3 regions of the Lysinibacillus sp. FSL L8-0126 genome follow, and region 1 is predicted to be linked to each of the others. Evidence: riboswitches for the same ligand, from Rfam matches in the RefSeq annotation. Region 1 holds a riboswitch; each other region holds the start of a gene.
What was found. Region 1 has a riboswitch for cobalamin ahead of MHI34_RS16560 (energy-coupling factor ABC transporter permease). Riboswitches for the same ligand answer to the same signal wherever they lie in the genome.

Region 1 (4,240 bases):
TGATAAAGCCATCGAGAGAGAATTTCTCGATGACTTTTGTCTACAATTGTTCTATTAATTGTTGTAATTCACACTTGGAGCGGGGGGGTGTAATGTTTTCCTGCAATAGCTTCTTTTTTTGTAATGTCATGAACATATCAAAAACCCATGGACGTTCGAGATGTGCACGTTGCAGCAATTCTTCTTCATAAAACAACTCGATCGGGTCTCCGTTATAAATGATATTCCCTGCCTCCATGACAATGATTTGATCCGCCCATTCATAAGCAAGGGGAATGTCATGGGTAGCAAGTAAAATGGTTCTTTCGCCGTCTTCTAATTTACCTAGGTACTGTAGAACTTGGGTAGCATAATAATTGTCAAGGCCTGCTGTTGGCTCATCTAATAAGAGGACAGAGGGCTCCATCGCTAAAACACCTGCCATCGCCACACGCTTTTTCTGACCTACGCTTAGAAAGTGAATAGGTTTTTCGAGTAAATCGCCTATTTCCGTTTGCGCAACAGCCCATGCTATTTTTTCTTCGATTTTTTCGGTAGACCAGCCAAGATTTAGTGGTCCAAATGCGATATCTTGCTTGACAGTACCTGAAAAAAGTTGATGATCCGCATCTTGAAAAACAATGCCAACTTGCTGGCGAAGTGCCTTTAAAGCTTTTCGACTATATTGAAGCTCGTTGCCATCAAAAACAATCGTCCCAGCTGACGGTTGTAAAATACCATTAAGATGCTGAAACAATGTTGATTTTCCAGCGCCATTATGACCAAGGATGGCAATTTTTTTTCCTTTTGGAATGTGTAAAGTAATGTCTGACAATGCCTTCGTACCATCTGCATAGGCATAGGACAAGCGGTTTAGTTCAAAATAGAATGCTGTCATGAGAAGTACCCTCCATATACAATGAGGAATAGGAATAGTGTCGCTATGCCTAGCCAATTTTTCTTGCTATAGGAGCCCATCTCTTGCCAGTAGACGGCTTCGCCACCCCGTGACTGCATGGCATTATTAAGCTCACGACTACGCTGAAACATTTCAGCAAATAGCGCCACAATAAGCATGGATACGGAGCGTAGCCATTGCATTGGAGAATGGTAGCCAAGACGCGCTTGCTGGGCAAGATGTATTCTGTACATGCTTTCTAAAAATATAAAAATAAAACGATAGGTTAGTTCAATAAGCTCAACCAATAAAGAGGGCAGTCGCCATTGTCGGAGCACATAGCAAATCCCTTGTACGGATGTGGTCAAAATTAAAAAGTATAAACAACTACTACTGCCAAGGACAATAAAGAACAATTGTTGGGCGGACAGGGCACTTGCTTTTCCGATGAAAATTGTCCAATTCATCCACGTAAAAGACCACAGATGGGCAGGTAATACATGAGTTGCTGGTGTGATTGACAGCAAGATGGATACAAGACTTGTTAGTAAGAAAAATCCAGGTAGCAATAATAACTTAACATAGTAGGTAAGCGGAATTTTTGCACCTAAAATGATAAAAGCACTCATTACAAAAAATGTAATGAGTGAAAGTCGTTCATCTCTCATGATGAGCGTTACGAGAAGTAGACCAATTGAAAGTATCATTTTTTCTAGCGGATGAACGGACGCTAGCTTATTAAGATACGCATACTTATCAATGAGTAACATAACGGGTTAACCTTCTTTATGCTTGCCGCGCATATAGCCGATGAAGTAGCCAATAAAACCAGCTCCAATAGCTGCCTGTAGCACGAATAATAAGCTTTCAATTTCACCACTTGGTGGCTCCCATAAGCTTTCAAACCACGGTTCATATTCTGCATTGATTTCGCCAATGGCTGCTTCTGCCTCTCCATCAGCACCACCAAATTCTGCACCTTTTTGTATAAACAATGGGATGATAGCTAACAGCACAACAATCGCTAATAGTAATAAATTTCGTTTCATCTACTAATGTGCCTCCTTTGTTGAGAAAACACGCAACATTTTTAATTCGCTGACATTGTACTTTTTCAAGAAATTCATCACAATGACCGTTAAAATTCCTTCACTCACCGCTAACGGAATTTGAGTTAAGGCAAAAATACCTGCGAACTTTGTAAACGATGCCATAAAGCCGCCAACCTCTGAAGGGAAGGCTAATGCTAACTGTACAGAAGTCACAACATATGTACCTAAGTCACCAAGCATCGCAGCAAAAAAAACAGCTAGTGAAAATGACAACCCTATTTTTTGAGCCCCTTTAAAGACAAAGTAAGCAATAAATGGGCCTACAATCGCCATAGAGAAGGCGTTCGCTCCTAAAGTGGTAATCCCACCATGTGCTAATAATAAAGATTGGAATAATAAAACAATCGTTCCGATGACACTCATAGCGAGAGGTCCGAATAAAACCGTTCCAAGTCCAACACCAGTTGGGTGGGAGCAACTACCTGTAACCGAAGGGATTTTTAACGCCGACAGCACAAAAGCAAAGGCTCCTGAAAGACCTAAAAGCATTTTGGTTTCAGGGTTTTCTTCAATTGTTTTGCGAATGGAGCGCAATCCTAGAATAATAAATGGGATAGAGATGACCCACCAAAAAATAGCCCATTCGATTGGTAAAAAACCTTCCATGATATGCATAGCAAAGGCACGTTTTGGCACGAGTAAAAAGGCCAATAAAAAATAACTAAGTTTCCACCATGAAAATTTCAAAAGCTTTCCTCCTTACTAATAGATTTTTAGAATGTAGCGTGCGTAAATAAAAAAGCACTTCTCCGTTGTTGGAAAAGTGCATAGCTAAAAAAGCAAATAACATTCTCATCTGCTAAGCCGCACACCTATCCTCGTAGGCTGAAACGATCACATATTTTTCGGCAGGTCTCCTGGCTCTAGTTCAACACTTTATAGGTCTTCCCATCCGTTGGACAGTGACATGTTCTATAAAGCTCCCTAATACAGTGGCGGGACCGCGCCGGACTCAAACCGGCTTCCCTTTTAAGCAAAATGATAAGTATTTTACACCGAAAAAACATTAAGTTGTGAGATTTCACGACAAAGTGTAACATGATTTTCCATAAATATGCTATACTTTTTTTAAAAATATTTTCAATTGAAGGTCAATAGAGAAGATTCTGATAACTACTGAATTGTCATAAATAGGGAGATATTATAATTTTTATACCCGGTCTACACACAAAATTGATAAAATTGTCATAAATTTTTATAGAAATATTGAAATTTTAAAATAATGAGATATGATAGAGACAGTTTTCTATTCTATTAAGAAGATAATAAATTTCATATAAAACGTCGATAAGTGCTCGAATAACTCGAGATAATAGGGAAATTGGTGAAAATCCAATACAGCCCCCGCTACTGTAATAGCTGATGAAATCGCAAAGCCACTGGTGCAAACTTGGGAAGGTGCGATAGTAAAATGAAGCTTAAGTCAGGAAACCTGCTTATTTGATTGTGCATGCAAACTTTTCGGAGGGAGAAGTTGAAGCAAGAGCGAGTACCTGTATTTTATTTTATTCGTTTTTATTTGGCTTCTACAAAACCTTTACTCTTCGTAATTAGAGTAAAGGTTTTTCTTTTTCCAGAAAGCAAATGAGGGGAGACAGAAGATGACAACATGGAATTTAGAGGGGATGAAAACACATCTCTTTATTTGTAATGGTAGTAGCTGCATGAACAAAGGTGGGGAGGAAATTACCCTAGCTATTCGAGAAGAAATACAACAGCAAGCACTTGATCAAGAGATACATACAACAAGAACGCGCTGTAATGGACGATGCAAGGATGCTTGTGTGGTCATCGCCTATCCGCAAGGGAATTGGTATCGTGTACCATCAACAGAGCATGCTAGAACACTTGTACAAGATTTACATCATGAATCCTTATACAACGAACATGTCTTTACACTTCGTGAAGGTACATTACAGCGTACAGCACAAACGACAGCCATTAAAGGGATCGAAAAGGTGAAAGAGGGGTAACAACATGGCGCAAAAAGGAAAAATTTTCGTAGTGGGCTTTGGACCTGGAGACTTTAAGCATATTACGACACGGGCGGTAGAGGCATTACAACAAAGTGATATGATCATAGGCTACAAAACCTACGTGGAGTTGATTCAAGATTTAGTCAGTGCGAAGTCGATTGTCAGTACTGGAATGACCGAAGAGGTGTCCCGTGCGCAGGAAGCGGTGCGCCAAGCAGAGGCTGGAAGCATTGTCTCAGTCATTTCAAGTGGTGATGCGGGTGTCTATGGTATGG
Region 2 (4,240 bases), 450 kb from region 1:
TTGTAATAGTTGTATTTACTACGTAATCCGCAATATCTGTAAGTAATTGATCTGTCTTAGATATGTCATTTGTTTTAATCATCTATATCTTCCTTTCAAGGCATGAATTTGATATACTAGTATGCTGATAGGCATTGGTCAGAATGCCCATCAGCTCTATGGCGAGTTGTTAAAACTTGATTATACCGACAATTCTTCAAGGTTATGACGCTCGCCAATATAATGGACACGAGGTCTAAATAATCGGTTATTGTCATGCTGCTCAATGACGTGAGCACATAAGCCAATCGTTCGTGAGCCAAAAAAGATAGGTGTATAGATTTCAATTGGCAAGCCAAGCATGTAGTATACTGGTGCTGCATAATAATCTAAATTTGGGTACAAGCTCTTTTCTTGTGCCATCACCTTCTCACCAGCTTCACACATGTGATATAAGCGATCATCCCCTTGTGCCAAACATAATTTATGCAAAGCCTCTTTCATAATTTGTGCTCTTGGGTCCATCTTTTTCATATAAACACGGTGACCAAAGCCCATAATCTTTTCTTTATTTTGCAGTTTATTTTTCAGCAAGGCTTCAAAGCCTGCTACTGTTTTGGCTTCTAGAAGCATGTACATGACTGCCTCGTTGGCCCCTCCATGTAAATTTCCTTTCAATGATGCGACAGCTCCAGTTAAAGCACCGTACAAATCAGATTGTGTAGAGGCAATAACACGAGCCGTAAACGTTGAATTTGGCATCTCATGCTCACTATATAAAACGAGAGACTGATCAAAAATTTCTTCTTCTAACGCCGTTGGTTTTCTACCAGTAATCATGTAATAAAAATTGGCGCTATAGGAAAGCTGACTATCTGGCTCCACAACATCTTGTCCGTTTAAGACACGATAGCTATTGGCTACGATGTTAGGCATACCGCCTAAAAGTCTATAAGCTCGCGTCAAGTTCATTTCAGTAGAACGATCATTGATGTGCTGATCAAAGCCTGCTAAAACAGAAATTCCAGTTCTCAGTCCATCCATCGCATGTGTTTCATTAGGCAAGAGCTTGAAGATTTGGAAGATCTCTTGCGGAACCTGATAATGTGCTTTTAATTTGTCCTGTAAGTCAGCCTGTTGCTCGGCAGTAGGAATTTCGCCATGCAGTAGCAAGTAGACAATGTCTAAATACGAATATCTTTGTGATAATTCAATCAAGTCGTAGCCTCGAATAACAATTTGACTTCCTACAGTGTCTAAAAAAGATAATTTTGTTTCAGCAGCAATGACCCCATCAAGACCTGGTGAATAAGTTAACTCCATTCAATGACAGCCCCTTTGTTTAATTATTCTTGTAAGCGTTACCATTCCAACACGAAAGAACAACAAAAAAACAACTTCTACCCCTTTTTAGAAGTTGTTAATCTACAAAAGCATGACAGACCAAATAACAGTGAATTTACAGGAATTCACAAAAATCATGCAGTAGCTAACACCTCCCTATCCTCGTAGGTCAATTGATGCTTATTTTGTGGCAGGTCTCCTGACTTATAATCAACACTTCAATAACACCTTCCCATTTTGACAAACAAAACAGTGGCCTTGTTATCGAGCTCCTAAATACAGTTGCGGGACAGTGTTGGACTCTCACCAACTTCCCTTTTAATCAAATGGAATGGACTCCATTTGAACCACCAAAATTTAGCATATTCAATTTGTCTATTTACCTTAACATAGAGTTTTCAAAACAATCAATATAGGTAAAATTCAGAAAAGACTGATTATAAAAAGCTATTTTTCATTTTTGATTGACTATTCTGCATTTTTGAGCATTATTTTGTACAAAAAAAGATTGTTCATCTATACCAATAACTCCATTTTCAAGGATTACAAGTGAAATAGAGGTCTTTATAATAAAAAAGGCGAATAGTTTTTTTATAATATAGAGGAGGAGCACATATGGGCTATATTTCAGAATTAAGGAAACACATCGGTAGTAGACCGATTATCAGTATCGGGGCGACAATTCTTGTAGTCAACGATGACAAGAAAATTCTCTTTCAACATCGTTCAGATACGTTGGATTGGGGATTACCTGGTGGCTCAATGGAACTGAATGAAACTGCTACCCGTGAACTTCATGAAGAAACAGGACTGGTAGCGAATGAATTGGACTTGATTGGTGTTTTTTCAGGGCCAAATTATTATTTTCAATATCCAAATGGGGATGAAATCTATACAGTTATTCATCTTTATAGTGCGAAAAATGTCAGTGATGTATTAGAGATGAGGGATGGTGAGAGTTTGAATCTTACCTATTTCAGTAAAAATGAGCTACCAGATCATCTTGAGAAAAGAACAAAAACACTCTTAGACAATCTAGAGGACAAATTGTGGAATTTAGATAGTTCTTTTGCAAAGAATTCTCTTTAAATAACAAAGAGCATGCTTTTTATGAAAACATGCTCCCATCTTAACTATTAGGTTATTACAGTCTAACCTTAACCTCTGTACCGTCTTGTGCCTTGACATCTACTAGCACGAGCCCTTTATAATTTTGTAGTTCCTTGATAATAGGCTTGAGCATTTCTTTGTCAATGAATGGAAAGGAAAAGTCGATTTTTTTTCTGTCGAAGTATGCCTTTGTCCATTTGTTGACACTTTGCTGAATCCATTTTGAAGTCAAAATGGAAAGAACAATGGTTAGCACAGCATATGGAACAGGAACGGTAAAACGAACGTCTTTTGCTTTCACTTTTACATGCATCATAAGTCGCCTCTACTCAATGAAAACTGAAACGGTATCTCCGTTTGCCGATTTTATGTCCACAATTTGTCCATCTAATTCATTTTCGATGGCTTCAAGAAGAAGATTGATATCGATATCTTTCACGTATTTTTCCGATTGCGGAATACTCGCAGCGATACTGTGTCCAGCCATTAACACAGCCTTGACAAGTTTTATAGGCAAATTCACAGTGACATTATCATTTTCAGTGGACACCACACGAACCTTTAACGTTTTATCTAAATACTTCGTTTTTTCCAGAAATTTATTACCTGACTCCTCTTTCTCTTGTAACACTTGAATCAGCTCTGACCCTTTATCAGCATCAATTTTTCCCTCTTGAATCATGGTTAACACTTTAGTAATTTCCTCTTTCATGTAGCATTCCTCCCTATTCGTCTTTTAAGAGCTTTATGGCCTCATCAGTTGTGATTTCGCCATTTTCCAACATGCTTACAATTTTTTTCTCGTCTACTTCATTTTTCTTCTTTTGGACATAGCCAAGGGATGAGATAATGTCATTTAGCTTGCCTCGCACAGTTGGGTACGAAATGCCCAGTTCCTTTTCTACTTCCTTAATATTCCCTCGACATGTTAAAAATACTTCCACAAAATGAAGCTGATCCTGTGATAAGGATGCTAGCTTCGACAATTCAAACTCATTTTCAATCGTCGTTTGACAATGAGAACACTGTAACTTCGTAATTTTCAATGTTTTACTGCAGACAGGACAATTTGTGATTACTTGATAAGCCATAGTGAACTCCTTCCTTTAAGTTAAATTGATTATATACCAAATAATTTAAAAAAGTAAATAATAAAATTAATTTATTAAATGAAAATATCAATAAAGTTAATTACCTGATTAATATTATTAATAAAAAGAAAAACACCATTCTAATGCAAAATGGCGTTTCTTTAATAGATGACTCTTACTAATGTTTGGAGCAAATGAGGTAATCCAACTGGCCTCTATCATTACCAGCCCATACCTCCATGCCCATTGTATACGTGTTTTCTATATTATGATCATTTCGTTTTATGTTTTCTTTCTCGCGGGTGTGAAGGCAAAATAGCATGATATAATTGTTGTGAAGCAGGATGCTCATATGCTCCATCCTTGCCAATCTCCTCCACTAGCCGACCATGCTGCATGACAAGGATACGGTCTGACATAAAACGTGTTGCCTGTAAATCATGCGAAATGAAAATGTAAGCAAGCTGTCGCTCTTTTTGAAGTGTTTGTAGTAATTGTATAATCTTTTTTTGTAAAATCATATCAAGACTGCTAATCGCTTCATCTAAGACAATTAATTTTGGCTTTAGCGCAAGAGCTCTAGCGATGTTGACTCGTTGCTGTTGCCCCCCACTAAGCTGCGAAGGATAGTTTTGAGCCATTGCCCTCTCTAACTCTACACAGTCTAGTAATTCCCTTACTTTATGTTGTCGCTCTGTTTTGCTAAAATGCTCGAA
Region 3 (4,240 bases), 440 kb from region 1:
TTATAACTTTCGAAGGAATTTCACCATCTATTACTTATATCTTAATTCATTGTGTATCTAAACTATGTACGAGATTTTTTGTTACTACGGATCTATGAGCATTAAATATACTAGCGTATTTCACATAGAAACAGCCTATATTCTAAAGAATAATAGACTGTTTGACATGTCGAACGTATGGATTACTCGATTTCGACAAATAAGGACAATTCCTTATAAAATTCAGGCGTTGCTGCCGAATTCACTTGAAAATGAGGATTATATTTTGATAAAAGTTTATAGAGAGTAGTTGCGGTTAACAGATTCTGTTCTTGATCGAAAGCCCTGAAACTTTCATAGACCTCCTTCACTTTACCATTTATTGAATGACAAAAAAACTGTTGAACATCTGCATCCTCTAAATAATCCTTTTCCCATCTGTAACATATTAAATTTGTTAGGAAAAACATTTCTAATCCAGGCATTTTTCCAACTTCAATGAGCAATGACATTCCATAATGAAATGCATTTTCCAACCATTTTATGCCGTGGCGATCTTTGTAAAAGCGCATCAACTTTTGTAACCCATGTCCTTGCTCCTTCACTAGATAAGCATGGATATTTGTATGACCAGCAGTTCTTTCCCATTCATCGAGAGAGAATTTATACTTCCTTACCAGTTTCATCCAAAGCTTTTGAAGCTTGTCTTCAGAAAGGTATTGTGTTTGTTGATTCCATCTTAGAAAAATGTCTAAACTTTCTAATACCAAGCCTCTTTCCATTTCAAAATGATCCAATTTTCTATATAAAACTTTTTGATTCATATCTATGTTGTCCATTATGTCTTCAGATTTTTTATCTACTATCATGACATGTCTCGACTAATTCATGCTTGATCGTTAAATAGGCATCATTAATAGATGTATAATCATTTGGGTTTTCTTCTATTAACTTCCTAATATAAAGCTGTAATGGCCTAATATGCTCACCAGAAAGGTTGTTCATAATTTGCTGCTTTAACTGATTTATATAAAATGAAATTGAATGTGATGTCATCTTGTTCACCCCTATTTATTCATAAAAAAAACATCTTGCCCTAATGGGAAGATGCTAGCTATGACTGACATACTTCATAGTTCTTCAACCAATATAAAATAAGTCGTCTATATTGAATAGAGACTCTTTTTTTGGTTGTCGCACTATGAGTATGATGAAGGTAATTCGTCACACTCAACACCCCCTATCCGCGTAGGTTTTGGCTGTACTAGATAAAGGCAGGTCTCCTGGCTTATGATCATCACACATTTTTCCCTTCCCATTACTTACATAACAGTGGTTTTTAAAATGTGCTCCTAATTACAGTTGCGGGACAGCGACGGTTTTTCACCGTTCTTCCCTTTTAAACAAATTCTATTGAATTTGTACCTTTATCCTTTTATTCCGTTTTTTATAGTATAACATATCATTCAATTTTCTCTGACAAAACCCTATGAAAATCTACAGAAAAACACTTAAGAAACCACCTACCTCTTAACAAGTAGATGGTTTCAGCCTTTATTGAGCGAAGTTGTCATTATTCTTACTTCTTTACGATTTCACTCCTATCTTGAAAGAATTTTTCAAGTATATCATCTGTAAAATCAGCGAATGTTTGATAGATATAACGCGGATTTCGATCCTTATCAATGACGACAGACCTAACCCCTTCATAGAAATCCTCATGATTTAAAAAGTTTTTTGCCAAGATTAAATCAGTCGCAAAGCATTCTTCTACCGTTTTATGTTGGGCATCTATCAGCTGCTTTAATGTAATTTTTAAGGATGATGGAGATTTAGATAGAAGCAACTGCTTTGTTTCTTGTGCAAATTTGCTTGGGTCATTGTCTAAGGATTCGACTATCTTCTCCACTGTATGTTTTGAGAAATGTTGATCGATTTCATTTTGAAGGATGGCAAGCTCACTGTTTGCTGTTGGTGTACTTGAATAGTCCTCTATTAATTGCTTTAGAGCTGTGCTAGTCTCCACTGTATGCCAGTCCGTTTGTTCAATGCCTGTGAGGAATGCTTGTAAATGATCACTCGTCATATAGCTATCTGCACCATTAGCAAAGAGAACATCTGCAGCTTGGATGATCGAAGCTGTTAAAGCTAAGTAATATCCTACATAGCCAGGCGCTTTATTTAGAAAATAGGCAGCTCCAACATCAGGAAAGAAGCCAATATTCATTTCTGGCATAGCCCATTTTGTTCGCTCTGTCACAATTCGGTGGCTAGCCCCATACGTTAAACCAACCCCACCTCCCATGACAATGCCATCAAGGCAAGCAATGATAGGCTTTGGGTAGTGATAGATTGCCCTATCTATGTGATATTCTTCCTCAAAAAAGATTTCGGCATTTTGGAAAGCTTCCTGACTGGAGCGAGCTTTATAGAGTGTTTTAATATCACCCCCAGCACAAAAGCCCTTTTCGCCAGCACCTCTTAGAATTATCAAGTGTATTTGATCATTCGCCTGCCATTCCTTTAGTTTCTCACCAATGGGCTTTAGCATTTCTATAGAAAGTGAGTTTAAAGCTTGAGGACGATTCAGCGTAATGCTTGCTGCGCCACCCTCACTGACGGAAAATATTACTTCATTTGTCATAGTAGTTTCCTCCCTTACAAATGTTTAAAGTTGGGCTGTCTTTTGTCAATAAATGCTTGAACGCCTTCTCTAGCATCCGCTGTTAAAAATAACTCAGCAAAGCGTGTTCGTTCTAATTCCAGCCCTTTTTGGAGATGATCCTTCCCACCTTGAATTATACATTCAATTGTACGGGATACACTTGTCATACTTTTGCCCTCAACAAAAGACTGAGCAAGGGCTTTGGCAGTTGGCAGAAGCTCATCTGGCTCCGTCACCACTTGAATAATACCTAGTTGTAGTGCTTCGTCAGCACTTAATTGCTGGCTTGTTAAAATTAATTGTAGAGCCTTTGCTTGCGTTGTTATTCTGCTCAGTCGTTGAGTGCCTCCGAATGTCGGCAGTAAGCCAAGCTTTAATTCTGGTAAACCAACAATGGCATTACTTGAAGCAATCCTGAAATGACAGCCTAACGCTAGCTCTAGTCCTCCTCCAAGGGCTGGCCCATTAATAGCAGCAATAACAGGCTTTTTCATGGCTTCAATTTCATCACATAGCGCTTGGCCTGCTTCAGCCATTTGTAATGCTCTATCCTGTTGCCCAAAGGCAGCAACAAATTCCTTTATATCTGCTCCCGCAGCAAAAAATCGTCCAGAGCTGGTCACAATGATGGCTCTCGTCTCTTCATCCTCAGCTAATTCTTTAAAAATGACACGAAGATGTTCAATAGAAGCTGATGACAACGTATTTGCTGGTGGATGATTTAAATGAATAAGTGTGATGGAACCTTCTTTACTAACATTGGCAAATGTATCAACCATGATTTTTCCCTCCTGTTTATGATAATGAACTGATCGATTTTGGATTGTTGATGATCCCTCTTGCAATCTCTCGCTTTTTCATAAAGAGATTCTGATGGAGTGGGATGTTTAAGCGCTGAATATGATCTAGCCTTGTTTTTCGCTTTTGTTCATTTGTTTCAGCAGCACAAATAATGTCGATTGTACTTTTTTCTATTTTACGATAGCCTTCCTGACAAAGAATATCTGTCATCAAATGCTTCATATTGTCACATGCGTTCTTTTCCGTCCGCAGTAAAGAAGCTTCCATAACATAAATATCTTTTACTATATCAGCTAGCAGACGCATATATTCCTGCTCTTGCTCCAATTGAATCTGTGCGTCAGCAATGACAGCGATGGCTATTTGCATTAAGTACTTGGAAAGACGGATGTATTGCTGATTCTTTTCTGCTGGTTGATATGCTACTGGAGCATTTTCGGTAGAGGTTGCTTGTGAATACTTCTTATATAATAGCTTCGCCATTGTTAAACGGTTGATTTCATTTGTTCCTTCAAAAATACGGCTAATTCTAGCGTCACGATATAAGCGTTCAACCTCGTAGTCTTGCATATAGCCATAGCCACCATGGATTTGTACAGCTTCATCTACAATTTCCCCAAGCACTTCTGAGCAATTGACTTTATTGAGTGCGCATTCCAGAGCGAAATCAGCTATTTTTTGAACCATTGACTCTTTATCCGTAACTTCCATCGCATCATCTATTTCTCCTGCTGTCCTGTATGCAGCACTTTCCGCCCCATAGATGGAGGTCGCCATATCCGCAAGTTTTTCCTG

Region 2: another riboswitch for cobalamin. It lies ahead of mmgD (citrate synthase); the one in region 1 lies ahead of MHI34_RS16560 (energy-coupling factor ABC transporter permease).
Region 3: another riboswitch for cobalamin. It lies ahead of MHI34_RS18610 (hypothetical protein); the one in region 1 lies ahead of MHI34_RS16560 (energy-coupling factor ABC transporter permease).

Annotation. Positions count from the first base shown of each region.
Region 1 is NZ_CP152028.1:3,408,683-3,412,922, forward strand. It holds gene MHI34_RS16545 (ATP-binding cassette domain-containing protein) at 41-877, opposite strand; gene cbiQ (cobalt ECF transporter T component CbiQ) at 874-1,647, opposite strand; gene MHI34_RS16555 (energy-coupling factor ABC transporter substrate-binding protein) at 1,654-1,926, opposite strand; gene MHI34_RS16560 (energy-coupling factor ABC transporter permease) at 1,930-2,676, opposite strand; cobalamin riboswitch at 2,819-3,004, opposite strand; cobalamin riboswitch at 3,262-3,444, shown strand; gene MHI34_RS16565 ((2Fe-2S) ferredoxin domain-containing protein) at 3,591-3,962, shown strand; gene cobJ (precorrin-3B C(17)-methyltransferase) at 3,967-4,240, shown strand, end outside.
Region 2 is NZ_CP152028.1:3,856,715-3,860,954, forward strand. It holds gene prpD (2-methylcitrate dehydratase) at 1-82, opposite strand, end outside; gene mmgD (citrate synthase) at 181-1,302, opposite strand; cobalamin riboswitch at 1,495-1,690, opposite strand; gene MHI34_RS18645 (NUDIX hydrolase) at 1,939-2,412, shown strand; gene MHI34_RS18650 (hypothetical protein) at 2,468-2,749, opposite strand; gene MHI34_RS18655 (hypothetical protein) at 2,759-3,145, opposite strand; gene MHI34_RS18660 (DUF2089 domain-containing protein) at 3,159-3,524, opposite strand; gene MHI34_RS18665 (dipeptide/oligopeptide/nickel ABC transporter ATP-binding protein) at 3,797-4,240, opposite strand, start outside.
Region 3 is NZ_CP152028.1:3,849,123-3,853,362, forward strand. It holds gene MHI34_RS18605 (hypothetical protein) at 183-848, opposite strand; gene MHI34_RS18610 (hypothetical protein) at 835-1,035, opposite strand; cobalamin riboswitch at 1,235-1,423, opposite strand; gene MHI34_RS18615 (enoyl-CoA hydratase/isomerase family protein) at 1,559-2,623, opposite strand; gene MHI34_RS18620 (enoyl-CoA hydratase-related protein) at 2,638-3,423, opposite strand; gene MHI34_RS18625 (acyl-CoA dehydrogenase family protein) at 3,440-4,240, opposite strand, start outside.